DNA from 4 places in the Rouxiella sp. S1S-2 genome. Region 4 is predicted to be linked to each of the others. Evidence: predicted binding sites of a transcription regulator. Region 4 holds the regulator's gene; each other region holds the start of a gene.
What was found. Region 4 encodes PurR, which represses purine synthesis genes. Its sites were predicted from a motif close to CANGCAAACGTTTGCNTG; they were not measured.
Positions count from the first base shown of each region.

Region 1: purL (phosphoribosylformylglycinamidine synthase) is a predicted target of PurR. The motif match lies at 2,073-2,090, and genes of this name have one in related genera.
Region 2: purH (bifunctional phosphoribosylaminoimidazolecarboxamide formyltransferase/IMP cyclohydrolase) is a predicted target of PurR. The motif match lies at 5,175-5,192, and genes of this name have one in related genera.
Region 3: serA (phosphoglycerate dehydrogenase) is a predicted target of PurR. The motif match lies at 5,255-5,272, and genes of this name have one in related genera.

Region 1 is NZ_WFKL01000001.1:4,476,317-4,483,716, forward strand. It holds gene purL (phosphoribosylformylglycinamidine synthase) at 1-1,974, opposite strand, end outside; gene mltF (membrane-bound lytic murein transglycosylase MltF) at 2,256-3,722, shown strand; gene tadA (tRNA adenosine(34) deaminase TadA) at 3,735-4,292, opposite strand; gene yfhb (phosphatidylglycerophosphatase C) at 4,370-5,008, opposite strand; partial or broken gene GA565_RS20570 (PTS sugar transporter subunit IIC) at 5,013-5,341, opposite strand; gene murQ (N-acetylmuramic acid 6-phosphate etherase) at 5,421-6,314, opposite strand; gene GA565_RS20580 (MurR/RpiR family transcriptional regulator) at 6,438-7,286, shown strand; gene GA565_RS20585 (YfhL family 4Fe-4S dicluster ferredoxin) at 7,400-7,400, shown strand, end outside.
Region 2 is NZ_WFKL01000001.1:5,100,059-5,107,458, forward strand. It holds rRNA gene GA565_RS23330 (23S ribosomal RNA) at 1-2,560, opposite strand, end outside; tRNA gene GA565_RS23335 (tRNA-Ala) at 2,789-2,864, opposite strand; tRNA gene GA565_RS23340 (tRNA-Ile) at 2,999-3,075, opposite strand; rRNA gene GA565_RS23345 (16S ribosomal RNA) at 3,148-4,690, opposite strand; gene purH (bifunctional phosphoribosylaminoimidazolecarboxamide formyltransferase/IMP cyclohydrolase) at 5,379-6,968, shown strand; gene purD (phosphoribosylamine--glycine ligase) at 6,985-7,400, shown strand, end outside.
Region 3 is NZ_WFKL01000001.1:1,031,577-1,038,976, reverse strand. It holds gene zapA (cell division protein ZapA) at 1-257, shown strand, start outside; RNA gene ssrS (6S RNA) at 318-500, shown strand; gene GA565_RS04810 (5-formyltetrahydrofolate cyclo-ligase) at 537-1,139, shown strand; gene GA565_RS04805 (Ig-like domain-containing protein) at 1,292-3,793, shown strand; gene serA (phosphoglycerate dehydrogenase) at 3,887-5,125, opposite strand; gene rpiA (ribose-5-phosphate isomerase RpiA) at 5,490-6,149, opposite strand; gene GA565_RS04790 (LysR family transcriptional regulator ArgP) at 6,336-7,238, shown strand; gene GA565_RS04785 (oxidative stress defense protein) at 7,372-7,400, opposite strand, start outside.
Region 4 is NZ_WFKL01000001.1:1,952,123-1,959,522, reverse strand. It holds gene GA565_RS09195 (VOC family protein) at 1-80, opposite strand, end outside; gene GA565_RS09190 (Grx4 family monothiol glutaredoxin) at 302-649, opposite strand; gene GA565_RS09185 (C40 family peptidase) at 1,138-2,049, shown strand; gene GA565_RS09180 (YnhF family membrane protein) at 2,186-2,275, opposite strand; gene purR (HTH-type transcriptional repressor PurR) at 2,613-3,638, shown strand; gene punR (DNA-binding transcriptional activator PunR) at 3,702-4,604, opposite strand; gene punC (purine nucleoside transporter PunC) at 4,776-5,975, shown strand; gene cfa (cyclopropane fatty acyl phospholipid synthase) at 6,322-7,400, shown strand, end outside.

The DNA.
Region 1 (7,400 bases), 2.5 Mb from region 4:
CGTGCGGTCACCGATGGTGATCAGGAAGGTTTTTTCAGCAACCGCTGGCAGATGCAGAATGCGATTCACCGCATCGGCAATCTGAATATTCTCGCCATTTAGCATGTCACCCACGGCTTTCAGGGTTTGCACGTCGCGGGTCATTTTTGGCGTTTTGCCCAGCAGCACGTCGAGCGGCATGTCAATCGGCTGGTTGTCGAAGTGACTGTCTTCCAGTGTCAGGTGCATTTCTTCAGTGGCTTCACCGATAACCGCATACGGCGCGCGCTCACGTTTACAGATAGCGTCGAACTGAGCAAGCTGCGCTGGCGCAACCGCCATCACGTAGCGTTCCTGAGATTCGTTACACCAGACTTCGAGCGGGCTCATACCCGGTTCATCGTTAAGAATATCGCGCAATTGGAAACGCCCGCCGCGCTCACCGTCGCTGACCAACTCAGGCATGGCGTTGGAAAGCCCACCCGCGCCAACGTCATGGATAAACAGAATCGGGTTGGCTTCGCCCAACTGCCAGCAGCGGTCGATAACTTCTTGACAGCGACGCTCCATTTCCGGGTTGTCGCGCTGAACCGAGGCAAAATCGAGGTCGGCATCAGACTGGCCAGAAGCCATAGAGGAAGCGGCACCGCCGCCCAAACCGATGTTCATTGCCGGTCCACCCAGCACGATCAGTTTAGCGCCAACGGTGATTTCACCCTTCTGCACGTGGTCGGCACGAATGTTACCGATACCGCCCGCCAGCATGATTGGCTTATGGTATCCGCGCAGTTCTGGGCCATTATGGCTGTTGACTTGCTCTTCATAGGTACGGAAATACCCCAGAAGCGCCGGACGACCAAATTCGTTGTTGAATGCTGCGCCTCCCAGAGGACCGTCGGTCATTATCTCTAAAGCGGTCACAATTCTGTCAGGTTTGCCGAAGTTTTCTTCCCAAGGCTGTTCAAATCCGGGAATACGCAGGTTAGAAACCGAGAAGCCTACCAGGCCCGCTTTCGGCTTGGCGCCGCGGCCGGTTGCGCCTTCGTCACGGATTTCACCGCCCGAACCGGTGGCTGCACCTGGCCAAGGAGAAATAGCGGTTGGGTGGTTGTGGGTTTCTACCTTCATCAGGATATGAGCATCTTCCTGATTAAAATTGTACAGGCCAGACTCGGCGTTGGCATAGAAACGGCCTACCTTTGAGCCTTCCATCACGGCGGCGTTGTCTTTATAAGCAGACAGCACGTGATCTGGGGTATGTTCAAAGGTGTTCTTAATCATTTTGAACAGCGATTTAGGCTGCTCTTTGCCGTCGATAACCCAATCGGCATTGAAAATCTTGTGGCGGCAATGTTCGGAGTTGGCCTGCGCGAACATGTACAGCTCGATGTCTGTCGGGTTGCGGCCCAGGTTGGTGAAGGCGTTGACCAGATAGTCAATTTCGTCTTCCGCCAGTGCCAGACCAAGTTTGATGTTGGCCTGTTCCAGCGCAACGCGGCCTGCACCGAGCAGGTCAACGTGCTGAACCGGTGCCGGTTGGTGCTGGGCAAACAGTTTTTCAGCGTCGTTAAGGTCGGTAAATATGGTTTCCATCATGCGGTCGTGCAACAGCGCGCCGAGTGATTGCCACTGTGCTTCGGTCAGTTGTAGTGCCTGAACATAAAACGCCAGGCCGCGCTCAAGACGCCGAACCTGCGACAGTCCACAGTTGTGGGCAATGTCGGTTGCCTTGGAGGACCACGGAGAAATAGTGCCCGGACGCGGCGTTACCAGAATCAGGCGGCCAACGGGTGCGTGTTCAGCGAGAGAAGGACCATATTTGAGCAGGCGTTGCAACTTGGTTTGCTCATCCGCTGTCAGAGGAGCGCTGACATCGGCGAAGTGTACGAATTCGGCGTAGACGTCGTTAACCGGAAGCTGAGCTTCCTGAAAACGGGAAAGCAGTTTGTTAATGCGAAAAGCCGACAAAGCGGGCGAACCACGCAGTATTTCCATAATCAAATATCTCTCGTCTTCGAAGCAACTGACCGTAGGTGCTTCATTGGGCGCAACAGGGGGGAAAACGCGGCCTATTATAGAGAATCCTCGAGCCTGACGAAACCGTTTGCGCAGGGAATATTAATAATACCTTTAACCACACAGTTTACATGGGTTATCAGGAATAAAGTTGCAGACTGGCGTTTTGTTGAGCAAAATGCGTCGGCACCGGGATTTTAGCCCCTTTATCAGCACCGTTTTATCTTATTAAAAGAATAGCGCCGCAGAGAGATAACTATTTGAAGCGCATAAAAATAACGTATTTAATCGTGGGCCTCATCACCCTGTTGCTGGCGCTGGCCCTGTGGCCTAGCATTCCATGGCAGCGCGGGTCAGGTGACCAGCTCCAAAACATTCTGTCTCGTGGTGAACTGCGCGTCAGTACGCTCGACTCTTCACAGACCTATTTTAACGGCACCGCAGGTGACCGGGGATTTGATTATGAATTAGCCAGCCGCTTTGCCGACTACCTCGGCGTGAAGCTGGTCATGACCTCACATAAAGATATCGACCAACTGTTTGGCGATCTTAAAAGTAATAAGGCCGACATGCTGGCCTCGGGACTTATCTATAACCCTGAGCGTTTAAAGTCATTTCGTACCGGGCCGGAGTACTACACCGTTTCCCAGCAGGTACTTTATCGGCTTGGTACGGCACGCCCAAAATCCTATGACGATATTAAAGGCAACCTGGTCGTTTCTGCCGGTGCGGCCCACATCACGACGCTTGAAGACGCGAAGAAAAAGTTTTCGGACCTCAGTTGGGGTGTCACCCACCGCTACTCCCCTACGGAGCTGATGCAACAGGTTGCTCAGGGTAAGCTCAAATACACGCTCGGTGATTCAGTGACAGTGGCCCTGCTACAGCGCGTTTACCCGCGCCTGGCGGTCGCTTTTGACGCCACCGAGGACGAACCGGTTACCTGGTACTTTACTAAAACAGCCGATGACGACAGCCTCTATGCAGCGATGCTCGATTTTTTTAGCCAAATTTCCGAAGACGGTACTCTTGAGAGGCTGGAAGAGAAGTATTTAGGCCACGTCGGTAATTTTGACTTCGTGGACACCCGCGCCTTTCTTAATGCCATTGATGACAAGCTCACTACGCTGCAACCGCTGTTCGAGAAGTATGCCGACAAAATCGACTGGCGACTGCTGGCGGCCATTTCCTATCAGGAGTCGCATTGGGATCCTAGTGCCACCTCACCGACCGGCGTGCGCGGTATGATGATGCTGACAAGTGCCACCGCTCAGGGGCTGGGCGTGAGTAATCGCCTGGATACCGAAGAGAGCATTCGCGGCGGCGCGCTTTATCTGAACAAAATTATTGCGACCCTGCCGGACACGATTGCCGATGACGATAAAATCTGGTTTGCGCTGGCAGCCTACAATATGGGATATGGCCACATGCTCGACGCCAGGCAGCTGACTACGGCGCAAAAAGGCAATCCTGATAGCTGGGTCGATGTAAAACAGCGTTTGCCCATGCTTAATCAGAAACGCTACTACAGCAAAACAACCTATGGCTATGCGCGTGGCACTCAGGCCTTTAACTACGTTGAGAACATCAGGAAGTATCAAATCAGCCTCGTAGGCTATCTGATGGAGAAAGAGAAGCAAAAGGCGCAGGCTGCTGCGCTAAAAGTGCAGCTTGGCGCGGGATATCCCGCCGTGACGCTGGAGCAGTTAAAAAGCGCGGGCGGTTAACCGTCGCCCTTTTTACTCATCACTTTGACTGTTAGCGGCCTCGCGCTGGGCCTTGCGCAACGCCTTATGCTGGCTGCGGCGCAGTTTGAAGAACTCACTCAACTGCGTGGAACATTCGTCGGCCAATACGCCTGACGTCACCTCAATATGATGATTCATGCCCGGATGACCCAGCACGTCGAGCAGCGATCCTGCCGCGCCGGTTTTCATATCGGCCGCGCCATAAACCAGCCGACGAATGCGGCTGTGCACCATCGCGCCGGCACACATCACGCAAGGCTCAAGGGTGACATACAGCACCGCATCCAGCAGACGATAGTTTTTTACCACCATGCCGCCCTGACGCAGCGCCATAATCTCGGCGTGCGCGGTAGGATCATGATGCCCGATTGAACGATTCCAGCCTTCGCCGATCACCTTATTATCGAGCACCAATACTGCGCCAACCGGCACCTCGCCTACATCCTGCGCTTTTGAAGCCAGCGCCATTGCATGCCGCATCCAGTACCTGTCGCTGTATTGCTCTATCACGTAAACCTCGCCCTGACTAAAACGGCGGCTATCATACACTGCCCGCACCCGCAGACACAGTATAGCTACAGTTTTAGTTAACAAAGACGGGATGAAGTTAAGCCGAAGCCGCGGCATTATTCCAGCTGCTGCAATTCGCCCTGCTTGCTGACGCGAAACCGATGCTCACAGAAAAACAGCAACGGATTATCCTGTTTGCTGTCGCTGTAGCCGCTATAAAGTTTAAGCGGGGAGCCAATACGCTGTTCCAGCTGTGAGACTTTTTCTTCGCCCAGGCAGCGCAATGCCAGCACCCAACCGCCGTTGCGGCGAGCGATACGGCTGCCTACCAGCCTGACGCGCGGTAGAAAAGGGGAAGTATTGTAAACCTGCTGCACCAGATTCTCCGGCGAGCCGGTTATCAGCCACACTTGTGCATCATCATTGTCGAGATAATCACGCAGGCGCATCTGCACCACCGGAAACGCGACCACTTTTGTGCGGAACCAGTTCACAAACTGCAATTCAAGTGCTTTCAGACGTGCTTCACTGTGCCCAAAGGTAATAGACCACAGCAGCAGACTCATTGGCCAGCGCTCGGCGCGGCCGCAGAGCAACATACCAAGCCCAACTACCGGCAGCATCGGCACCACCAACAGCAAATTTTGCGGCATTTTCTTGAGCAGAAAACGCATAAAAGTCCCGAACATATCCTGTTGATGCAGTGTGCCATCGAGATCAAAAAAAACCACACGGCGATCCGTCTTCGCGCTCAATGCGTTACTCCTCGGGATCGTTGAACCCCATAATCCAGGTAAAAATAAAGCCGGCCACCATGGTTATCAGTACGCCAGTCAGATAAAGCATTACTTTACCGGAGATAATGGTCAACGCCAAAGGAAGACCTGAAATCCCGAAAGTAATCACCGTCGCCACCAGCAGGACTGCAATCACGCCACCGCGCCCCGGCTACCAAAGAGCGTAATTTGCACCAGCTGAGGGCTGGAAAGAATACCGGCCATCACCCCGCCCATCGCCTGAGAACCCCCAAAGACTCGAGCGGCATTGACGCCTACCAAGATATTCATGATGGCGAATACTGCACCGCCAATACCTGAGTTTTATCCGCTGCCATGACAACCCCTCGAAAATGATGACTCTGTATGAGTCAGTAAATAAAGCTAAAAACTACTCCGCCAGCGCAGCACGCAGAAAACCGTTGTGCCGAGCAAGGCGTTCGATGGCCTCTTCGGCGCTGACCTGTGCCAGAATGATCAAAATAGCCGGCTTCACCTCAAAGCCGGTTTGCTGCAGAGCGGCTTCGGCATCCTGGCGTTCGGCTCCCGTGGCCTCAACGACGATCCGGCAGGCGCGATCCACTAGCTTGACGTTAGTGGCTTTCACATCAACCATCAGGTTCTGATAGACCTTACCGATTTTGACCATCGCACCCGTGGAGATCATATTCAGCACCAATTTTTGTGCAGTACCCGATTTAAGGCGGGTTGAACCCGTCAGCGCCTCAGGTCCAACAACGGGCGAGATGGCAACCTGTGCCTCGTGAGCGATGGGGGAATCCGGGTTACAAGAAATAGCAACCGTGGCACAGCCTAGATGACGTGCATAGCGCAGTGCGCCAATCACGTACGGAGTACGGCCAGACGCGGCAAGTCCCACCACGGTATCATCGGCGGTAAGGTTAAGGTTTTTTAAATCCTCAACACCGAGTTCAGCATTGTCTTCAGCCCCTTCTACCGCCTTGAGCAGAGCACCCGGTCCACCGGCAATCAGCCCAATGACCATGCCATGCTGCACGCCAAAGGTCGGCGGACATTCCGATGCATCGAGTACGCCGAGGCGTCCGCTGGTGCCCGCGCCCAGATAAATTAAACGTCCACCGGCGAGAAAAGAGGCCGCCGCCCGCTCTACGGCTTCGGCAATTTGCGGCAATACGGCTTGAATGGCCAACGGCACTTTGCGGTCTTCATTATTGAAGCAAGTGACCATTTCCAAAGTGGACATTTCGTCCAGCCTTGAGGTCGCCGGATTGCGGGTTTCAGATACCAATGCGCCTAAGTTCATCATGACCTCTAGAATATTTAATTCGAAATTTAACTAATATATTTGAATAGTTTATTCAGCAAAGCGAGTTTTTTTTGTTAGTTTAAAGACATCAGGACAAAACTCACGACAGGACTCAGCATCATGAGCAGTATGATACGCATCCGTCAGATGTATCCGCAATTGGCAGAGAATGACCGAAAACTGGCCGACTTCTTATTGGCCCAGCCCGATAAAGCGCGTCACTTAAGCTCGCAAAAATTGGCCGAGTTGGCGGGGGTAAGCCAATCGGGTGTAGTCAAGTTTGCGCAAAAATTGGGATATAAGGGTTTTCCTGCCCTGAAGTTGGCGATGAGTGAAGCGCTTTCAGCACCACTGGCGGACCCGGCCATTACAGTACATAACCAGATACTGAGCACCGACAGCATGCTTATTGTCGGCGAAAAACTGCTGGCGGAGAAACAGGCAGCGCTGCGCGCCACGCTCGACGTTAACAGCGAGCAGCGACTCCAGCAGGCGCTGTTTATGCTGTCCAGTGCGCGTAAAATTGTGCTCACTGGCCTAGGCGCTTCTGGGCTGGTGGCAAAGGACTTTGCCTATAAGCTGCTAAAAATCGGCATTACCGCGATTGTTGAGTCAGACACCCACGTGCTGCTGGCAACGGTTCAGGCGTTATCGGAACAGGATTTGCTGCTGGCTATCTCTTTTAGCGGTGAACGGCGCGAGATAAATCTGGCGGCAGAAGTGGCGCGCAAGGCGGGAGCAAAAACGCTGGCGCTGACCAGTTTCTCTCCCAATACCTTACAGCAGCAGGCCGATCACTGCCTGTATACGCTGGCCGAGCTGCCCGTGACGCGCGGTGCCGCCATCTCGGCCAGCACCGCCCAGTACTCACTGACCGACATTCTTTTTATGGCGCTGATTCAGCAAGATACCGAACATGCTCCTGGCAGAATAAAGCACAGCGAAAATCTGGTGAACAAGCTGAGTTGATCCCGATCAGCTTTAGGGCTGATATCCCGTTAAAGCACCCGTTTTTCCGGAAGATAGCCGCAGTAAATTTGGTATAATTTGCGCCCCTGAAAACGCCCGGTCAATGAGAAATTA
Region 2 (7,400 bases), 3.1 Mb from region 4:
GAACAGCCGTACCCTTGGGACCTACTTCAGCCCCAGGATGTGATGAGCCGACATCGAGGTGCCAAACACCGCCGTCGATATGAACTCTTGGGCGGTATCAGCCTGTTATCCCCGGAGTACCTTTTATCCGTTGAGCGATGGCCCTTCCATTCAGAACCACCGGATCACTATGACCTACTTTCGTACCTGCTCGAGCCGTCACTCTCGCAGTCAAGCTAGCTTATGCCATTGCACTAACCTCACGATGTCCGACCGTGATTAGCTAACCTTCGTGCTCCTCCGTTACTCTTTAGGAGGAGACCGCCCCAGTCAAACTACCCACCAGACACTGTCCTCACCCCAGATTATGGGGCCGAGTTAGAACATCAAACATTAAAGGGTGGTATTTCAAGGTTGGCTCCACGCAGACTGGCGTCCACGCTTCAAAGCCTCCCACCTATCCTACACATCAAGGCTCAATGTTCAGTGTCAAGCTATAGTAAAGGTTCACGGGGTCTTTCCGTCTTGCCGCGGGTACACTGCATCTTCACAGCGAGTTCAATTTCACTGAGTCTCGGGTGGAGACAGCCTGGCCATCATTACGCCATTCGTGCAGGTCGGAACTTACCCGACAAGGAATTTCGCTACCTTAGGACCGTTATAGTTACGGCCGCCGTTTACCGGGGCTTCGATCAAGAGCTTCTCCTTGCGGATAACCCCATCAATTAACCTTCCGGCACCGGGCAGGCGTCACACCGTATACGTCCACTTTCGTGTTTGCACAGTGCTGTGTTTTTATTAAACAGTTGCAGCCAGCTGGTATCTTCGACTGTCTTCAGCTCGGGAAGCAAGTTCCTCCACCTAGCGACAGCGTGCCTTCTCCCGAAGTTACGGCACCATTTTGCCTAGTTCCTTCACCCGAGTTCTCTCAAGCGCCTGAGTATTCTCTACCTGACCACCTGTGTCGGTTTGGGGTACGATTTAATGTTACCTGATGCTTAGAGGCTTTTCCTGGAAGTGCGGCATCAACTACTTCATCACCGTAGTGACTCGTCATCACGCCTCAGGGTTAATATGTAACCGGATTTACCAAGTCACACCCCCTACACGCTTAAACCGGGACAACCGTCGCCCGGCTAGCCTAGCCCTCTCCGTCCCCCCTTCGCAGTAACACCAAGTACAGGAATATTAACCTGTTTCCCATCGACTACGCCTTTCGGCCTCGCCTTAGGGGTCGACTCACCCTGCCCCGATTAACGTTGGACAGGAACCCTTGGTCTTCCGGCGTGCGGGTTTTTCACCCGCATTATCGTTACTTATGTCAGCATTCGCACTTCTGATACCTCCAGCAGCCCTCACAGACCACCTTCAACGGCTTACAGAACGCTCCCCTACCCAACAACGCCTAAGCGTCGCTGCCGCAGCTTCGGTGCATGGTTTAGCCCCGTTACATCTTCCGCGCAGGCCGACTCGACCAGTGAGCTATTACGCTTTCTTTAAATGATGGCTGCTTCTAAGCCAACATCCTGGCTGTCTATGCCTTCCCACATCGTTTCCCACTTAACCATGACTTTGGGACCTTAGCTGGCGGTCTGGGTTGTTTCCCTCTTCACGACGGACGTTAGCACCCGCCGTGTGTCTCCCGTGATAACATTCTTCGGTATTCGTAGTTTGCATCGAGTTGGTAATCCGGGATGGACCCCTAGTCGAAACAGTGCTCTACCCCCGAAGATGAGTTCACGAGGCGCTACCTAAATAGCTTTCGGGGAGAACCAGCTATCTCCCGGTTTGATTGGCCTTTCACCCCCAGCCACAAGTCATCCGCTAATTTTTCAACATTAGTCGGTTCGGTCCTCCAGTTAGTGTTACCCAACCTTCAACCTGCCCATGGCTAGATCACCGGGTTTCGGGTCTATACCTTGCAACTTGACGCCCAGTTAAGACTCGGTTTCCCTACGGCTCCCCTATACGGTTAACCTTGCTACAAAATATAAGTCGCTGACCCATTATACAAAAGGTACGCAGTCACCCAACAAAGTAGGCTCCCACTGCTTGTACGTACACGGTTTCAGGTTCTATTTCACTCCCCTCGCCGGGGTTCTTTTCGCCTTTCCCTCACGGTACTGGTTCACTATCGGTCAGTCAGGAGTATTTAGCCTTGGAGGATGGTCCCCCCATATTCAGACAGGATGTCACGTGTCCCGCCCTACTCATCGAACTCACAGCCTATGCATTTTTGTGTACGGGACTATCACCCTATACTGTGCGACCTTCCAGACGCTTCCACTAACACATAAACTGATTCAGGTTCTGGGCTGTTCCCCGTTCGCTCGCCGCTACTGGGGGAATCTCGGTTGATTTCTTTTCCTCGGGGTACTTAGATGTTTCAGTTCCCCCGGTTCGCCTCGCATGGCTATGTATTCACCATGCGATAATGTGACGTATCACATTGGGTTTCCCCATTCGGGTATCGTCGGGTATAACGGTTCATATCACCTTACCGACGCTTTTCGCAGATTAGCACGCCCTTCATCGCCTCTGACTGCCTAGGCATCCACCGTGTACGCTTAGTCGCTTAACCTCACAACCCGAAGGTGTCTTCTTTAATCAATAAAGAGCGACCACGTTCGTGCTGCGATTATTTGAGAGACTCTAATACAGGTGTTCATGACTCAGTACTTCTACGGAGAGTTATGTTCAGCTGTATCGTTTCAATTTTTCAGCTTGTTCCAGATTGTTAAAGAGCAAAATACTTCGCAGCATACTGTTTCCAATATACTCTGAAGTATTAATGTGATCCGTATGGATATGGTGGAGCTAAGCGGGATCGAACCGCTGACCTCCTGCGTGCAAGGCAGGCGCTCTCCCAGCTGAGCTATAGCCCCATACAGTCACTTACAGATACCTTTATATGTCCCACCCTAAAAAGAGTTTCAATTCTTACTCAGGCAAGGCGTGGCTTCGCGAAGCATAGTGTTTTCTATGCGAGTGAAGTCATAACGCAGCATGAGAAAGAATTTGGTAGGCCTGAGTGGACTTGAACCACCGACCTCACCCTTATCAGGGGTGCGCTCTAACCACCTGAGCTACAAGCCTATAAAGGTATTTCTGCTCGTTACTATTTCATCAGACAATCTGTGTGGACACTGCACAATGCGTATCTTTAGGTAAGGAGGTGATCCAACCGCAGGTTCCCCTACGGTTACCTTGTTACGACTTCACCCCAGTCATGAATCACAAAGTGGTAAGCGCCCTCCCGAAGGTTAAGCTACCTACTTCTTTTGCAACCCACTCCCATGGTGTGACGGGCGGTGTGTACAAGGCCCGGGAACGTATTCACCGTAGCATTCTGATCTACGATTACTAGCGATTCCGACTTCATGGAGTCGAGTTGCAGACTCCAATCCGGACTACGACATACTTTATGAGGTCCGCTTGCTCTCGCGAGTTTGCTTCTCTTTGTATATGCCATTGTAGCACGTGTGTAGCCCTACTCGTAAGGGCCATGATGACTTGACGTCATCCCCACCTTCCTCCGGTTTATCACCGGCAGTCTCCTTTGAGTTCCCACCATTACGTGCTGGCAACAAAGGATAAGGGTTGCGCTCGTTGCGGGACTTAACCCAACATTTCACAACACGAGCTGACGACAGCCATGCAGCACCTGTCTCACGGTTCCCGAAGGCACTAAGCTATCTCTAGCGAATTCCGTGGATGTCAAGAGTAGGTAAGGTTCTTCGCGTTGCATCGAATTAAACCACATGCTCCACCGCTTGTGCGGGCCCCCGTCAATTCATTTGAGTTTTAACCTTGCGGCCGTACTCCCCAGGCGGTCGACTTAACGCGTTAGCTCCGGAAGCCACGCCTCAAGGGCACAACCTCCAAGTCGACATCGTTTACAGCGTGGACTACCAGGGTATCTAATCCTGTTTGCTCCCCACGCTTTCGCACCTGAGCGTCAGTCTTTGTCCAGGGGGCCGCCTTCGCCACCGGTATTCCTCCAGATCTCTACGCATTTCACCGCTACACCTGGAATTCTACCCCCCTCTACAAGACTCTAGCTTGCCAGTTTCAAATGCAGTTCCCAAGTTAAGCTCGGGGATTTCACATCTGACTTAACAAACCGCCTGCGTGCGCTTTACGCCCAGTAATTCCGATTAACGCTTGCACCCTCCGTATTACCGCGGCTGCTGGCACGGAGTTAGCCGGTGCTTCTTCTGCGAGTAACGTCAATCGCTGTTGCTATTAACAACAACGCCTTCCTCCTCGCTGAAAGTGCTTTACAACCCTAAGGCCTTCTTCACACACGCGGCATGGCTGCATCAGGCTTGCGCCCATTGTGCAATATTCCCCACTGCTGCCTCCCGTAGGAGTCTGGACCGTGTCTCAGTTCCAGTGTGGCTGGTCATCCTCTCAGACCAGCTAGGGATCGTCGCCTAGGTGAGCCATTACCTCACCTACTAGCTAATCCCATCTGGGCACATCCGATGGCGTGAGGCCCGAAGGTCCCCCACTTTGGTCTTGCGACATCATGCGGTATTAGCTACCGTTTCCAGTAGTTATCCCCCTCCATCAGGCAGTTTCCCAGACATTACTCACCCGTCCGCCGCTCGTCACCCAGAGAGCAAGCTCTCCCGTGCTACCGCTCGACTTGCATGTGTTAGGCCTGCCGCCAGCGTTCAATCTGAGCCATGATCAAACTCTTCAATTAAAAGTTCGATTTGCTGAAACAAGTTCAGCGATGCTCAAAGTTACTTCACATCATTCATAATGAATTACTGCTTGGTCACTCTAAGACTTGGCATTGCTGCCTTGATATTCTGTTGCCACCGAAGTGGCTGATATCGTCTTGTGAGTGCCCACACAGATTGTCTGATAAATTGTTAAAGAGCAGTGAGTTACGCGCTTTCGCTTGCTAACTCGAGGTGGCGTATACTACGCTTTCCTCATTTAATGTCAACCGATTATTTTATCAATCAACATCATTTTTAATTCTTCCCGACTCGTTCACACCGCGTTGCTGCTGCGTTGTTCCCTGTCGTTGGAGCGGCATTATAGGGAGTTTCTGAGGAGCCGCAACCCCTAATTTCAATAAAAAATACTGTTTGCTGCAATACACAGCAAAAGGCGGGGTTATACCGATTTACACACAAAGTTATCCACAATACACATTGAAACTCAAATTTGACGCGCATCGCGCAATCGTTTTCGCTACAATATCGCGCGTCTGAATTTACCGACACTATCTGCAATAATGATGCTTACAGCGTCTGTGGAACCTTATCTGAATCCAATCCGAGGTTATTCTTCTATATAGTCTTCTATATAGAGAGAAGAACGAGAATTGAATTCACGTAACGCTCTCTATTGCGACTCCAAAGCCAAGGGATAAAACCACCATGCAACAACGTCGTCCAATCCGCCGCGCGCTGCTCAGCGTTTCTGACAAAGCCGGTATCGTAGAATTCGCCCAAGCCCTCTCTCAACGTGGCGTGGATTTACTTTCCACTGGCGGCACCGCGCGCCTGCTTGCTGACGCGGGTTTGCCAGTGACAGAAGTCTCTGACTACACCGGCTTCCCGGAAATGATGGATGGACGCGTTAAAACTCTGCACCCCAAAGTGCACGGTGGCATCCTGGGTCGTCGCGGCAAAGATGATGCCATCATGGGCCAGCACGACATTGCGCCGATCGACATGGTCGTTGTTAACCTTTATCCTTTTGCGGCAACCGTGTCTCGTCCGGACTGCTCACTGGAAGACGCCGTAGAGAACATTGATATCGGTGGCCCGACAATGGTTCGCTCGGCGGCCAAGAATCACAATGACGTTGCTATCGTGGTCAAGAGCAGCGACTACGCCTCTATAATAGAAGAGATGGATGCCAACGACGGTTCACTGCTGCTGGCCACCCGCTTCAATCTGGCTATTAAAGCCTTTGAACACACCGCAGCCTACGACGGTATGATTGCCAACTACTTTGGTACTATGGTACCGGCGTATCACGGTGACACTGAGTCTCCTTCTGGTCAGTTCCCTCGTACCCTGAACCTGAGCTACGTGAAGAAGCAGGACATGCGCTACGGCGAAAACAGCCACCAGCAAGCGGCCTTCTATATAGAAGAGAATGTTTCTGAAGCTTCCGTTGCCACCTCTCAGCAGCTGCAGGGCAAAGCCCTCTCCTATAACAACATTGCTGATACCGATGCCGCGCTGGAATGCGTGAAAGAGTTTGACGAACCGGCCTGCGTTATCGTTAAACACGCGAACCCTTGCGGCGTTGCGGTGGGTGACAGCATTCTCGACGCCTATGAGCGCGCGTATAAAACTGACCCGACCTCCGCATTCGGCGGCATTATTGCCTTCAACCGCGAGTTGGATGCAGCAACCGCCAAGGCCATCATCAGCCGCCAGTTCGTTGAAGTGATCATCGCCCCCTCTGTCAGTGAAGAAGCGCTGGCGCTGACTGCAGCTAAACAAAACGTTCGCGTCTTGACCTGCGGTCAGTGGCAGGGACGTCAAACTGCCCTCGACTTCAAGCGCGTGAACGGCGGCCTTCTGGTTCAAGACCGTGACCTGGGTATGGTTGACGCCGCCGACCTGCGCGTAGTGACAACGCGTCAACCGACCGAGCAGGAGCTAACTGATGCCCTGTTCTGCTGGAAAGTGGCCAAGTTTGTTAAGTCGAACGCCATTGTTTATGCGCGCGACAAAATGACCATCGGCATTGGCGCTGGCCAGATGAGCCGCGTTTACTCCGCTAAAATCGCCGGTATCAAAGCCGCCGATGAAGGTCTGGAAGTAGCAGGCTCGGTGATGGCCTCTGACGCTTTCTTCCCGTTCCGCGACGGTATTGATGCAGCGGCGGCGGTGGGCATCACCTGCGTAATCCAACCGGGTGGTTCAATGCGTGATAATGAAGTGATTGCAGCGGCCAACGAACACGGCATTGCGATGCTGTTCACCGACATGCGCCACTTCCGCCATTAATTTTTTGGAGTTTTGAATGAACATTTTAATTATCGGTAACGGCGGACGTGAACACGCGCTGGCATGGAAAGCGGCACAGTCACCTCTGGCCGACAAAATCTTTGTCGCACCGGGCAATGCAGGCACCGCACTTGAACCCTTGCTTGAGAACGTGGATATCTCGGCAACTGACATCGCCGGTCTGCTGGCCTTTGCGCAGCAAAATGACATTGGCCTGACGATTGTTGGACCGGAAGCCCCGCTGGTTATCGGCGTGGTTGATGCCTTCAGCGCTGCGGGACTGAAAATTTTCGGCCCAACTCAGGCGGCAGCTCAGCTCGAAGGCTCTAAAGCCTTCACCAAAGATTTCCTGGCCCGTCACGCTATTCCAAGCGCCGACTACCAGAACTTTACCGACATCGAACCGGCTCTGGCCTATCTTCGAAGCAAAGG
Region 3 (7,400 bases), 920 kb from region 4:
AAGCGTTGAACATGGCTGCCGAGGATCTTAATCAGCGGTTGCAAGATCTTAAAGTTCGCACTAGAGTCACAAATACAGAGCAACTCGTATTTATCGCGGCATTGAATGTTTGTCACGAACTTGCTCAAGAACGCTTGAAAACTCGCGACTATGCCTCCAATATGGAACAGCGTATTCGCATGTTGCAACAAACCATCGAGCAGGCTTTGCTCGAACAAGGACGCATCACTGAACGTGAAGGGGCGCCTTTCGAATAAGTCAAACTGTTGATATTTATCTCATTACGTGAGAGACTGATTCCACAGTAAGAATACAAAATTTCTCTGAGATGTTTGCCAGCGGGCCCGTCCCCTGAGCCGATAATTAGTACCAACAGAATGTGATGATCCGCAATCGGTGCGCATGCTCGGTCCGCCGAGAAGCCTAAAGATTGTGACTGAACGTTCACCTTGAACCATGGGTTCAAGGGTTACAGCCTGCGGCGGCATCTCGGAGATTCCCCTTTCTTTCCCGCACTCTCTTCTTTGGCTTTTTCTATGTCCTTTACAGCTCAACACGCGCTGATCAGGCAAGCTATTCGTACCGAAGTACGCCAGCGCAGAAAACAACTTACCCAGCAGCAACAACAGCAGTTTGCCCTGCAAGCAGCGCAGCGCATCGCCAATCATCCCAAAGTTCAGCAGGCTAAAACGTTGTCCGTTTTTCTGTCTTTTGACGGAGAACTCGACACTGCGCCGCTGATAGACAGACTGTGGCAAGAGGGCAAAACGCTTTATTTGCCAGTACTGCACCCTTTCACGGTGGGCCATTTGCTGTTTCTACGCTATCGTCCCGAGACAAAGCTCGTACGGAATCGTCTGAATATTCTTGAACCGGTGCTCGACGTGAGAGAGATTTTGCCGCTCAATCAGTTAGACATCATCCTCACGCCGCTCGTCGCCTTTGACTCACTGGGGCAACGCTTGGGTATGGGCGGTGGATTTTATGACCGTACGCTGCAGCACTGGCGCGAAAGTGGCCCTTACCCGATAGGTATTGCCCACGACTGCCAGTGGGTGAATACGTTGCCGAGTGAGGAGTGGGATATTCCGCTGCCCGAGATTTTGACGCCGGGCAAAAGTTGGTGCTGGCCGGATTAACTCCGCAGCTTAGTTCCCTCCTCTCCTTTGCATTACCTTTCTTCTTAGAAAATTAAAGAGACTTCTTAGCCAAGATAGACGTTTTCTCTATGTTTTATATAGCAAAATCCTCATCAGATTATTGTTACATTATATTACATAGGGAAGTGAACATGAAAAAACACTACGGATTAACACTTGCAGCACTCGCGGTAATAGCATCGATCAATAGTGCGAATGCTAATGATGTATCTGCTAAAACAGCAGCTTTCATGTTGCCTAATATTCAGGCTCCTATGTCTAGCAGCAGTGAACGAGAAAAAGGTCAGTTTCTTAAGCTGTCAGCGCTTTTGCGCGATACCGACTCAGTATCAGTAACCGAGTTGTCGGCATCCTCTACGGCAACAATGGTCAGGGATACGAAGTATAAAGACGCCGCTGTTTATACCGGAAAAATGCCGTCATTAAGCCGCTCTGCAGGGTCAACGGATATGGTTCTGGTCGTTCGTGAAGACAAAAGTTTTCTGGCGATGTATCCCGATCAGCATAAAATTATTTACAGCACACCTTCAGGTGAACAAACTCAAATCACGTTCAAAAAACCCATTTTTTCCCAAGAAGATACGCTAATCCCCGCAACTCAAGGCGATGCTTTACAAACTTTGGCGCGAGATGGCAGCTCTCTTTACCAAGGAGATATTGATAAAGACGGCTATATTGTTATCGATGTTCTTGCCGGTTTCTCAAAAGCCGCAGCGAAAACGATTATTGATCCTGAAGCCTTCGCGCTTGCTCAGTTAACCACAGTCAATCAGGCTTTAAAAAACTCCCGCATTGAAAAAATACGCGTCAGGCTGGTAGGCACACAAATCATTGATCAGGATTACTCGATTACTGGCGATACGCTATCACAGATAAATCAACTATTTAGCAAAGGTATGTCTGAACATGGCCCCGACCTCGTCGCTGTTTTTTTCGAGGGTAATAATGATGATACGGCTATTGGCTGGGCCTACCTCAATGGCCGCTACAGTATTAACGCGCTCTACGCTTCAACTTCCCTGCGCCATGAATTGAGCCATAACATCGGTGGTAACCATTGTTGGTCAGGCAGTGGCGATAATCATGGCTGGGACAACGATAAAACCCAAACCATACAGTGTGGTAACGATATCGGCTACTTCTCCAATCCCGATTTGCAAGACAACTATGGTTTGCCGATCGGTGACAAGAACAAGGCCAATATGGCGCGAGTCTGGCGAGATAATGCGGCAAAAATCTCGGGCTACAATCCAGCAGTGATCCCTTTTGATCACGAAAAATCGCTAATGCTGGCAGAACAAAGCGTTAAGCTGAACAAATCCAATAATTATCTGCATCGTATCGAACTTAACGTGCCGGCCAATACCCATAGATTGGCTGTCAGTGCCGTACCGGGTCCGCAGCACGAAGAAACCAGCAAATTTAGCCTTTATCTCAGCAAAGGAAGCTGGCCTTCGGCCAATGATTACGACTATAAAGGGCGTGAAGCATGGAATACCTCTTTGGGTGTGACCAAGCCCGCTGCTGGAAAATGGCACTTGGCGGTTGCCTCTAAAAACACAGCGATAGACGATATTATTGTTCGTGTACAAGCCTTTACCGAATCTGGTGAAGAGATTGTACCCGATGAGGTCTCCACCTCGCTGCAAAATGCGGGCGCAGAAACCGGCAACCTAAGTGGCTGGAAACTGACTCAGGGACAATTCCGCGTGGTGACCAGCCAGGACGGTATCCTGCCAGCCAAAGGGAAATACTTCTTTACCGCGAGAATCAATAATAGCGCGGCCAATAATGCCACCCACGACCAAATAAGCCAGAGCATCGCCTTGGACAAGTCTTTAGTCAGTCAGGGCAATAGCGTTGCCAAACTGCAATTCAAGAGCAATGGTTTTGGAGACGGTGATTACGGTACTGTCTATTTGATTGCTAAAAATGCAGCGGGGGCGACGCTTAAAACGGCGCAGGTAAATACTCAAGGCCTCTACAAACGTTGGCTGGATAATACGGTCTCAGTTGACCTACCAGCACAGGCAACGCTACTCGAAGTTCAAGTGCAGGCAACGAAAAAAGCGGGGGCAACATCAGACGTACATTTTGATGATTTTATTCTCAATATCGAGAAAAAAAGCAATGATGGAGACGATAATCAGCCAGAGAATCATGCTCCGACTGCCGTTGCAAAAGCCACGCCAGCAGAAATTACCGGTTCAGGCAGCGTCATTTTATCGGCCGTGGGCAGCAGCGACCCTGACGGCGACAGCCTGAAGTACCAGTGGAGACAGATATCTTCTGGCCCACAAATTACTCTCAAAAATGCTCAAACCATTCAGGCTACAGCATCATTCCCCGCCGTGGAAAAACAAACCACCTACCGTTTTAACGTCACAGTGACGGATTCGCACGGTGCAAGTGCCACCAGTGAAACTCAGGTTACGCAAAAACCTGCGGCAACCGCAGCCAACCCTCAATGGATATCCTCAACAACCTATCCTAAGCCCTGTGTAAAAGTATCTTATCAGGGGAAACAATGGATGAACGGTTGGTGGACGGTAGGCAATGTGCCGGGTGTCGATGGTACATGGGGAGTTTGGCGCGAAATTGGTGACAAAAATATGCACGCTAGCTGTAAATAGCGGCTGACTTTTTTACAGCTGTGATATTAATGAAAAGGGGCATCTCTCGATGCCCCTTTTGCCATTCAAAAATTAAAATTGCTAAAAAATCAATCAGTAAAGCAGGCGCGCGCGAATGGTGCCTGGGATGGCTTTCATCAGCTGCAGCGCGTTATCAACGGTTTCGATATCGGCTTCAACGTCGATAACCACATAACCCACTTCTGGACTGGTCTGCAGATACTGAGCAGCAATGTTGATGCCCTGCTCGGCAAAAATCTGGTTGATACTGGTCAATACGCCAGGACGATTTTCGTGGATGTGCAGCAAACGGCTGGCTTTTTCGCTGTGCATTGGCAGCGAAGCCTCCGGGAAGTTAACCGCAGACAGCGTAGAACCGTTGTCTGAGTATTTCGCCAGTTTACCGGCCACTTCCAAACCAATACCTTCTTGCGCTTCCATGGTAGACCCGCCGATGTGCGGTGTCAGGATCACGTTATCAAACTCACACAGCGGCGAAATGAACGGGTCACTGTTGGTCGCAGGTTCTTCCGGGAATACGTCGATGGCAGCACCTGAAAGGTGCTTGCTGCGCAGCGCGTCACACAGTGCAGGGATATCAATAACGGTTCCGCGTGAGGCGTTAATCAGCAGCGAGCCAGGCTTCATCTGTGCCAACTCTTCAGCACCAATCATATCTTTGGTGTTGGCGGTTTCAGGCACATGCATGGTGACCACGTCGCTGGTGTTAAGCAGCTCGGTCAGACTTGGGATCTGCTGCGCATTGCCTAGCGGCAGTTTGCTTTCGATATCATAGAAGTAGACCTTCATACCCAGACCTTCGGCCAGAATACCCAGCTGCGTACCGATATGGCCATAGCCCACAATACCCAGACGTTTTCCTCGTGCTTCATAAGAACCGACGGCCAGCTTGTGCCAGATACCACGGTGCGCTTTGGCGTTAGCAGCCGGAATGCCGCGTATCAGCAGCAGCATTTCGCCCAGCACCATTTCTGCCACGGATCGGGTGTTGGAGAACGGCGCGTTAAATACCGGAATACCGCGCTTGGTCGCAGAATTCAGGCTTACCTGGTTGGTACCAATGCAGAAACAACCGACGGCAACCAGTTTTTCAGCAGCAGCAAAGACTTCTTCGGTCAGTTGGGTACGGGATCGGATCCCGACGAAATGCGCATCACGGATTGACTCTTTCAGCGCTTCACTATCCAGCGCCCCTTTATGAAACTCGATATTGGTATAACCCGCTGCGTGAAGCGTGTCGATAGCGCTTTGATGGACACCTTCAACCAGCAGAAACTTAATTTTGTCTTTTCCGAGTGATACTTTTGCCATTTCCCGACCCTACTGTTTTATTCATACCGGCAGTAACGCATACCGAAAGTTATTCATGCTGAATGCAGACTTCAGAAGTCACTGCTTTATGCAGTTCACAGTCAACATAACAAAATTTTTGCTACGGGCAATACAAACGATTGCCTACCCGATAGCACAAGCCCTAGCTGGTCCTACATTTTTCAGAACTTAATACTCAAATTCTGGAACAGCGTGGAAGCAAACGTCAAAACGGCGTCTTTATGTGACATAAGTCACCAAATTGGCCGTTTTAAATAAAAGATGATTCAGGCGGTAAATTATCATCTTCATAACATTACATTATGCTAACGACCCCAAAGAGATCGTAAGCTTATCGCCAGCACTACTTTTTAATGACTTTTACGCCGTCTGGCGAACCCACCAGCGCGATATCTGCACCCCGGTTGGCAAACAGTCCAACAGTCACTACGCCGGCAATGGCGTTTAACTTATTTTCCAGCGCGATGGCGTCAAGAATGCTCAGGTTGTGTACATCCAGAATAACGTTGCCGTTGTCGGTGACCACGTTCTGGCGATACTCCGGCAGGCCGCCGAGCTTCACCAGTTCACGTGCTACATAGGAGCGCGCCATTGGGATAACCTCAATCGGCAGCGGGAATTTTCCCAGCACGTCGACCTGCTTGGAGGCATCAACGATACAAATAAACTTGCGGGAGATAGCGGCGATGATTTTTTCACGGGTCAGCGCCGCGCCGCCGCCTTTGATCATCTGCATGTGACCGTTGATTTCATCCGCACCGTCGACGTAGATGTCGAGTTCGTCAACTTCGTTGCTATCAAACACGTGAATGCCGAGGCTTTTAAGCTTGGCCGTTGACGCGTCAGAGCTGGACACCGCGCCTTCAATCTGGTGTTTAATCGAACCGAGCGCATCAATAAAATGCGCCGCCGTTGAACCGGTGCCTACGCCAACAATCGTGCCTGGTGTGACATATTCCAACGCTGCCCAACCCACCGCTTTTTTCAGTTCATCCTGAGTCATGGTCATTTTTCTCTTTCAGTAGACAATCTGCCTTGAAGTGGTGATCAGTATAAAGCATGGTCTGAGCAATTGGGGAGTACACTTATGCCCAAAAAGCGGAAGATTTTGTGCGCCACAAATTTGAATGAACTGTGGCATAGTGTCTGAATAGGTTTTAATTCCAGACGAGCAAGGAATAGATTTTCGATGAAACGCCCAGACTATAGAACGTTGCAAGCGCTGGACGCTGTGATCCGTGAGCGCGGCTTTGAACGTGCGGCACAAAAGCTGTGTATTACCCAATCCGCCGTTTCTCAACGAATTAAACAGTTGGAAAATTTATTCGGACAGCCGCTGCTGGTGCGTACTGTTCCTCCTCGTCCAACCGAACAGGGCCAAAAGCTGCTGGCGCTGCTGCATCAGGTGGAACTGCTTGAAGAAGAGTGGCTGGGCGGTGATAACATCAACGACAGCAATGACACCCCGCTGCTGCTCTCTCTGGCGGTGAACGCCGACAGTCTGGCAACCTGGCTTCTACCGGCGCTGAAATCGGTGCTGGTTGACTCCCCTATTCGTCTGAACATGCAGGTCGAGGACGAAACCCGTACTCAGGAACGTTTGCGCCGTGGCGAAGTGGTGGGGGCCGTCAGTATTCAGCCGCAGCCTTTGCCAAGCTGCCTTGTGGACCAGCTCGGTGCACTTGATTATCTGTTTGTGGCCTCAAAAGGCTTTGCCGAGCGTTATTTCCCCAATGGCGTTACCCGCTCTGCGCTGCTTAAAGCACCGGCGGTAGCCTTTGACCATCTCGACGACATGCATCAGGCATTTTTACAGCAGAACTTTGATTTATCGCCGGGCAGCGTGCCGTGTCACATCGTGAACTCGTCGGAAGCTTTCGTACAGCTCGCCCGTCAGGGCACGACGTGCTGTATGATCCCGCATTTGCAGATTGAAAAAGAGTTGGAAAGCGGCGAGTTAATCGATTTAACGCCGGGTCTTTTCCAGCGCCGAATGCTGTTCTGGCACCGTTTCGCACCGGAAAGCCGCATGATGAGAAAAGTCACTGACGCCCTTCTTGCACACGGCCGTCAGGTACTCCGACAAGACTAATTTACTGTTCATCATTCAAGCTACAGGGGTGTTGGCTTCACTCACTCACCCAAGTCACTGAGTGGACTAAGCGCCTTGGGAACAGCTCATTTTGCCGCCTACCTGTAGCTCGACGGGTTTTAAGTAAAAAACGTTATTTAGCTGCGTCGCCGTTTTTCAGTT
Region 4 (7,400 bases):
CCCAATACTCGGGTATAAAAATCGACACACGCTTTCACGTCGTGGGTGGTTAATACCAGATGATCAAGATGATTTATCATGTTGCACTCCTACGCTGACTCATTAACCAGATTGGCTTGGTCAATATACAAGCCATAGCGCGTTCATCAACCCCAAGGTTAGGCCCGAGCGCCCTACCTCCCGCTGTGGATTTCACGTTATCGGCTTCACGACCTCATAAAAAAACCCCACACAAAAGTGGGGTTCTTCATTAATCTGAAAAGCAGCTATCCTGGCCGTTCTTTATCAGAGTCGAGACGGCTTATTCTGGCTGCTCTTCCTGAGATTTGTATTTCTCGGCCGTTTCTTTGATCAACTGCTGAAGTTCGCCACGCTGATACATTTCGATGACGATATCGCAGCCGCCGACAAGTTCACCGTCAACCCACAGCTGTGGGAAGGTTGGCCAGTTAGCGAATTTTGGCATTTCGGCGCGGATATCCGGGTTTTGCAGGATATCGACATAGGCGAAACGCTCGCCGCAGGCTGACAGCGCCTGAACGGCCTGTGCAGAGAAACCGCAGCTTGGCAGTTTAGGAGAGCCTTTCATATAAAGAAGAATTGGGTTCTCGGAAACCTGTTGTTGGATTTTTTCAATAGTGGTGGTCATTTTTTGCTTCCTCAAGCCATTAATTGGCTGTTACGTCGTATTTATGTCGCAAAAGCTTAAATCGGGAAAAACCTGATCAACTGTCTGCCATTGTAACGAGGGCAGCGCTCAGATGAAAACGTCATTTTTTGTAGGGTCTTTACACGCTAAATAAGCCTAAGTTGATGCATCACCCTAATGTCGGTGATAGTATCCCTGATTACCAAAACAGTGCAAAAATAAACATTCATATAGAATAACATTTTTATTCTGTGACTTTAACCCAAACGATCTTGACAAGATCCTTTGGGTAAGGTGAGTTTAAGCCTCTGAATTTAGGTTAATTTTTCAGCGTTATAGCTTATATTTCGCCCAAAAAAAAAGTTATTAACTTTTACTCACAATATGAATTAGAATCGAAGCAATTCGTGCTGTTTTGTCTCCCGCTTTTGGGGAATACTGGGACATCTTTTGATGTTTAACTTCGGCCTAATATTGGTAGCGACGCCATGCGTTTAATGTTTACGCTTTTTGTGCTGCTGTTTACCCAGCTTTTTTTGAATTTGGCGCATGCTTCGCCAAGCAGTCGCGTTTCTGCAAAGCAAGCGGAAGCGCACGTAAGTCAGGCAAAGCCTGATGAACGACGAAAGCGAAAGGTCGTTGCCAGAAGCAATAAGAAGACCAAAGTTGTTCCGGTAAAAGAACAATCAAAAGCAAAAGAACACAGTAAGACAAAAGAAAAGGTGCATGCCAAAACGAAGGTGGAAGCTAAACACCCTACCAGTACTAAGTTAGTAAGACACAAGGCCGAAAAGCCGGTCAGCCGAAAGCTGGCGAAACATCAGGCTGAAAAGCCGAAACGAGAAATTAAAAATATTACAACTTCTCTTGCCAGCACGACCAACGTGGTCTGCGCGAAAGAACCGAAAAAAGCCTACGGCCGACACCGTAAGCATCAGGCAAAAACAGAATCCTGCGCACCGCTCACGTTAAGCGCAGCACATAAGAAGAAATACCTGCACGCGAAAGAGACCGCGATGAACAAGCTGATGCACCAGGTCGGCAAGCCTTATCGCTGGGGTGGTACCTCACCTAACACCGGATTTGATTGCAGCGGTTTGGTCTATTACGCGTACAAAGATTTAATGCGAATTAAAATGCCTCGCACCGCCAATGAGATGTACCATTTGCGTGATGCAGCACCGGTTGCACGCGGTGAACTTGAGTCGGGCGATCTGGTGTTCTTTAGAATAACAAAACGCGGCGCAGCCGATCACGTAGGCGTTTATCTCGGCAACGGCAAATTTATTCAGTCACCGCGCACCGGTGAAGAGATTAAAATTAGTTATCTGGCAGATAACTACTGGCAAGACCACTATGTGGGTGCTCGCCGGGTGATGACGCCAAAAACGATTCGTTAAATAATGATTTCTCGCTGAAACCTGTGAATAGCATTTAACGAATGGTTTAAGACTAAAACGGTGCGTCGTTTTGGTAAAATAGAAAAGGGCGATTTCTGTGATAAGAAATCGCCCTTTTCCGTTCTCGCGCTAAAAATTAGTGCATGACTGCGGTGAAGCTAAAAGCAACAATCATCGCGAGTGCGCAGACTACGGTCATTAATGAATATTTCAGGTTAGTATCCACGTGAACTCCTTACGAGATAAAAGGGGCAAAAACCCTACATTTTGTACGCCATCTTATTCTGCCTAAATCTCGCCAAAACGTCCATTTAGAAAGTACACAACACTATCACTTTACTCTAAAGCAAAAATTTGGCTTTCCCTTTTTTGAGTTATAAGAGAAAATTAGCGGTTACCACGCTGTGTGCCCGGTCGTAGTTGCCCGACGCTTCTTTCAGGCCTTTCTGGAACCATCCAACGATTTGACTGCTTAAAATGATTTATGCAGTTGAATGCACGCAGGCAAACGATTAACAAAAAACTAACGTGCTGAAAATGGTTAGTTCAGGAGTGATTTTTACATGGCCACGATAAAAGATGTCGCTAAGCGCGCCGGTGTTTCGACTACAACCGTGTCGCACGTCATCAATAAAACCCGATTCGTCGCCGAAGAAACCAAAGCTGCTGTTCGCGCCGCTATCAAAGATTTGCACTATTCTCCCAGTGCCGTCGCGCGTAGCCTGAAGGTTAATAACACTAAATCAATCGGCCTGCTGGCAACCTCAAGTGAAGCGCCCTATTTTGCCGAAGTTATTGAAGCGGTCGAAAATAGCTGCTTCGCCAAAGGCTACACGCTGATTTTGTGTAATTCGCATAATGATTTTGAAAAACAGACTGCCTATCTCGCTATGCTGGCGCAAAAACGCGTCGATGGCCTGCTGGTAATGTGTGCAGAATATCCCGCTGAACTCCTTGCCATGCTGGAAGAGTACCGGTCTATTCCAATGGTAGTCATGGACTGGGGCGAAGCGCAAAACGACTTCACCGACTCCATCATTGATAACGCCTTCGAGGGCGGTTATCTGGCGGGTCGCTACCTGATTGAGCGTGGCCATCGCGATATTGGCGCCATACCCGGCCAGCTTAACCGCAACACCGGCGGTGGCCGCTACCGTGGTTTCCTGAAAGCGTTAAACGAAGCCAACATTGAAGTGCGAGATGAATGGGTAGTTCAGGGCGATTTCGAACCCGAATCCGGTTACCAGGCGATGCAAAAAATCCTAAACCAGAAGCAGCGCCCTACCGCAGTATTCTGCGGCGGTGACGTCATGGCAATGGGCGCGATTTGTGCAGCCGACGAAATGGGTCTGCGCGTTCCTCAAGACATTTCGGTCATTGGTTATGATAACGTTCGCAATGCGCGTTATTTTTCACCGGCACTCACCACCGTACATCAACCGAAAGAACGCCTTGGAGAAATGGCCTTTACCATGCTGCTTGACCGCATTATCAGCAAGCGCGAAATACAGCAAACCATTGAGGTGAAGCCCAAGCTGGTTGAAAGGCGCTCAGTGGCCGATGGCCCGTATCTTGACTATCGCCGTTAATACACTTATTAGCCTAACTTGCCCTTCACGCTGGCCCTCAGCCGCGCCAAGGGCAGCATTTCTTTAGCGCAGCCATTCCTCGTTCAAGGTCTCACTTTCCCCAAGGTAGTCAAGCAGCCAGTCAAGCGCCAGTGAATGGTTACGCTGATCCCAGGTCAGGCAGCACGGACTTTCAGGAAAGCTGTTGGCCAACTCAAGCACCACCAGTTTTTTTTGCGCTAGCCACGACTCAACCATGTGCACCGGCAGCATGCCAACGCACAACCCCTCACACAGGCAATCAATGGCACAGGTCCAGTCTGGGACCACCAGGCGGCGCTGGTTATCGAGTGTCCAGGTATCTCTTTTGGGTAGACTTCTTGAAGTATCTTCAATACACAGCGCCGGATAAGGACGCAGGGCCTCATCGTTTAATGCGCCTTTATGAGCAGCCAACGGATGCTGGGCACTCACTACACAGTGCCACGGCAGCGTGCCCATATCGCGAAAGCTAAAACGCCCGCCGACCGGCACCGCGCTGGTTGCGCCAATCGCCACGTCAGCACGATCGTCTGCCAAAGCGTCCCATACCCCGTTAAATACCTCGCCCTGAATCAACAGCTCGGTATCAGGAAATACCCGATAGAAATCAACCACCAGCTGCCGCACGCGGTCAGGCTTGACGATACGGTCTACTGCTACACGCAGCTGGCCGCTCCAACCATTAGCCACCTGCTGACACTGACGACGGGTTGATATCATTTTTTTGATAAGCACGCGCGCTTCATCAACAAAAATACGGCCGGCAGGCGTTAACTCCACGTCGCGGTGACGGCGTTCAAACAGCGGAACGGCCAGCCACTCCTCCAACTGCCGCACCTGATAACTGATGGCTGAGGGCACACGATTAAGCTCCTGTGCAGCCGCGGTAAAGCTGCCATTGCGGGCCACGGCGTCCACCACTTCCAGAGAATATTCAGACCACATTGCTGCCACCTGTTTCAAACCTCATTGGCGCCGTCCTCTTGCTTTCAATTTTTTTCATCCTAGGGTGCAAATATTAACGTTTCACAACCCACAAGCCAAGCAGATACACTGCGCCACTGGCAACACCCCTACAACACTTTTAGCTACTTTTTCGTATTATAAGAGAACATCATGAAACCCTCATTTGGCTTTTTACTCTACCTTGCTGGGCTGAGCATGCTCGGCTTTCTGGCAACTGACATGTATTTACCGGCATTCAGCGAGATGCAAGATAACCTCGGCACCTCTGCCAGCGCGATCAGCTCGAGCCTGAGCATTTTTCTGGCAGGCTTTGCCGCCGCACAGCTATTTTGGGGCCCGCTCTCCGACCGCTTTGGCCGCAAGCCGATTTTACTCGCCGGTCTAAGCCTCTTTTCAATCAGCTGCCTTGGCATGATCTGGGTGCAGAGCACCGAGTTACTGCTGGTTCTGCGTTTTATGCAGGCGGTTGGGGTATGTGCAGCGGCGGTAAGCTGGCAGGCACTGGTGGTTGACCGTTACTCTGCATCGGTTGCAAAACGTACGTTTGCCAGCATTATGCCGTTGGTCGCGCTTTCACCTGCACTGGCGCCGCTGGTGGGTGCCTGGGTGCTCAACCATTTTAACTGGCGAGTGATTTTCGCACTGCTGCTGGTTATCAGTGCTCTGTTGCTGATGTTTACTTTTACCCTGCGGGAAACTAAAAAATCGATTGCCGAGAAGCTGCAGCCGCAAAGTGGGCTTACCGCCATGCTGTCATCGCGTGTCTATACCGGAAACGTGCTGATTTACTCCGCCTCCTCGGCTGGATTTTTTGCCTGGCTGACCGGCTCACCTTTTATTTTAAGTGAAATGGGATACGGACCCTCAGCCATTGGCCTAAGCTATGTTCCTCAAACGATAGCCTTTTTACTCGGTGGTTACGGCTGCAGAATGCTTATCAGTAAAATTGAAGGCACCCGCCTATTGCCTTGGCTATTAGTGGGCTATGCTGTAAGCGTCGTGTCACTTTATTTTATTGCGACAATGACGCAATCAACACTGGTGACCCTGTTAATCCCATTCTGTCTGATGGCGTTAGTTAACGGTGCCTGTTACCCGATTGTAGTGGCAAATGCACTAATGGCATTTCCTGCCAATACAGGCAAGGCTGCAGCATTGCAAAATACGCTACAGTTAGGTTTGTGTTTTTTCGCCAGCATGATGGTTTCTGCATTTATCGAGCAGCCGTTGTTCTCTACGGTGACGGTAATGCTGTCGACGGTTGGGCTTGTCGGGATTGGATATTTTCTTTTAACGCTTTCGGCGAAGGAAGAGAAGTCTGGACATCCAGAAGCAGAGCATGCTAACTGATTGCAATAATACCCTTGCGGTACAATAACTTGAACAATAGATGCGCCTGCAGCGATTTAATATTGAGAATGCGCGCAGGCGAGCTTATACTCAAAACAACATAATAAAATATCACTTTTACAAAACTTTTATCACAGTAACTTTTAGGCGCGCGAAACGCGTCACATTTTTAGTGCAAGGATGCTTTCACCGCGGCGAATTATCGTCAGGTGTCCTCTGTATTTTCCTCTGTTCATAGTCATATTTCAGACAAGGCGGATAAATCGCCTGTTCTCATAAAGACCTGCAAATGGCCGTTGCTTTTAAAGCAGGTTAATAAGTCAGAAGAGAAAGTGATGGAGAAGCTATGAGTTCATCGTGTGTAGAAGACTTGAGTATTCAAGACAATCATTGGTACCGAATCGCGAGCGAAATGTTAACGATGGCAGGCATTGAAGTTAATGGAACCCGCCCTTTTGACATTAAAGTTAAAAATCCCGACTTTTTTAAGCGCGTGCTCCAGGACGGCTCTCTAGGCCTTGGCGAGAGTTATATGGACGGCTGGTGGGAATGTGAAAGATTAGACATGTTCTTTCATCGCGTCGTAGAGGCGGGGCTTGAAGATAAACTCCCGCATCACCTCAAAGATACGTTGCGCATTGCTGCGGCGCGACTGACCAACCTGCAATCTCGCAAACGCGCGTGGATTGTCGGTAAAGAACATTACGACCTCGGTAATGATCTCTTTAGTAAAATGCTCGACCCGTTTATGCAATATTCATGTGCATACTGGAAAGACGCCACCACGCTTGAGCAGGCACAAGAAGCCAAATTAAAAATGATTTGCGATAAGCTGCAACTGCAACCAGGGCAGCGTTTGCTTGATATTGGCTGCGGTTGGGGTGGTTTGGCGGAATATGCCGCCAGAAACTACGGCGTAAGCGTTTTTGGTGTCACTATCTCTGCCGAACAGCAAAAAATGGCTCAGGAACGCTGCGAAGGCCTTGATGTCACTATCTTGCTGCAGGACTATCGTGACTTAAACGATCAGTTTGACAGGATTGTTTCCGTCGGCATGTTTGAACACGTTGGGCCTAAAAATTACCAAACCTATTTCGACGTGGTAAAGCGTAATATTAAACCTGACGGTCTTTTCCTGCTGCACACTATTGGCGCCAACAGAACCGACCTCAACGTTGATCCGTGGATTGATAAATATATATTCCCCAACGGCTGCTTGCCGTCGGTGAAACATATTGCGCAGACTACCGAGGGATTATTCGTGATGGAGGACTGGCACAATATCGGCTCAGACTACGACAGAACATTAATGGCCTGGTATGACCGTTTTCTGGCGTCATGGCCTACTATCGCAGACAATTATTCCGACCGGTTCTACCGCATGTTCACCTATTATCTGAACGCTTGCGCAGGTGCATTCCGTGC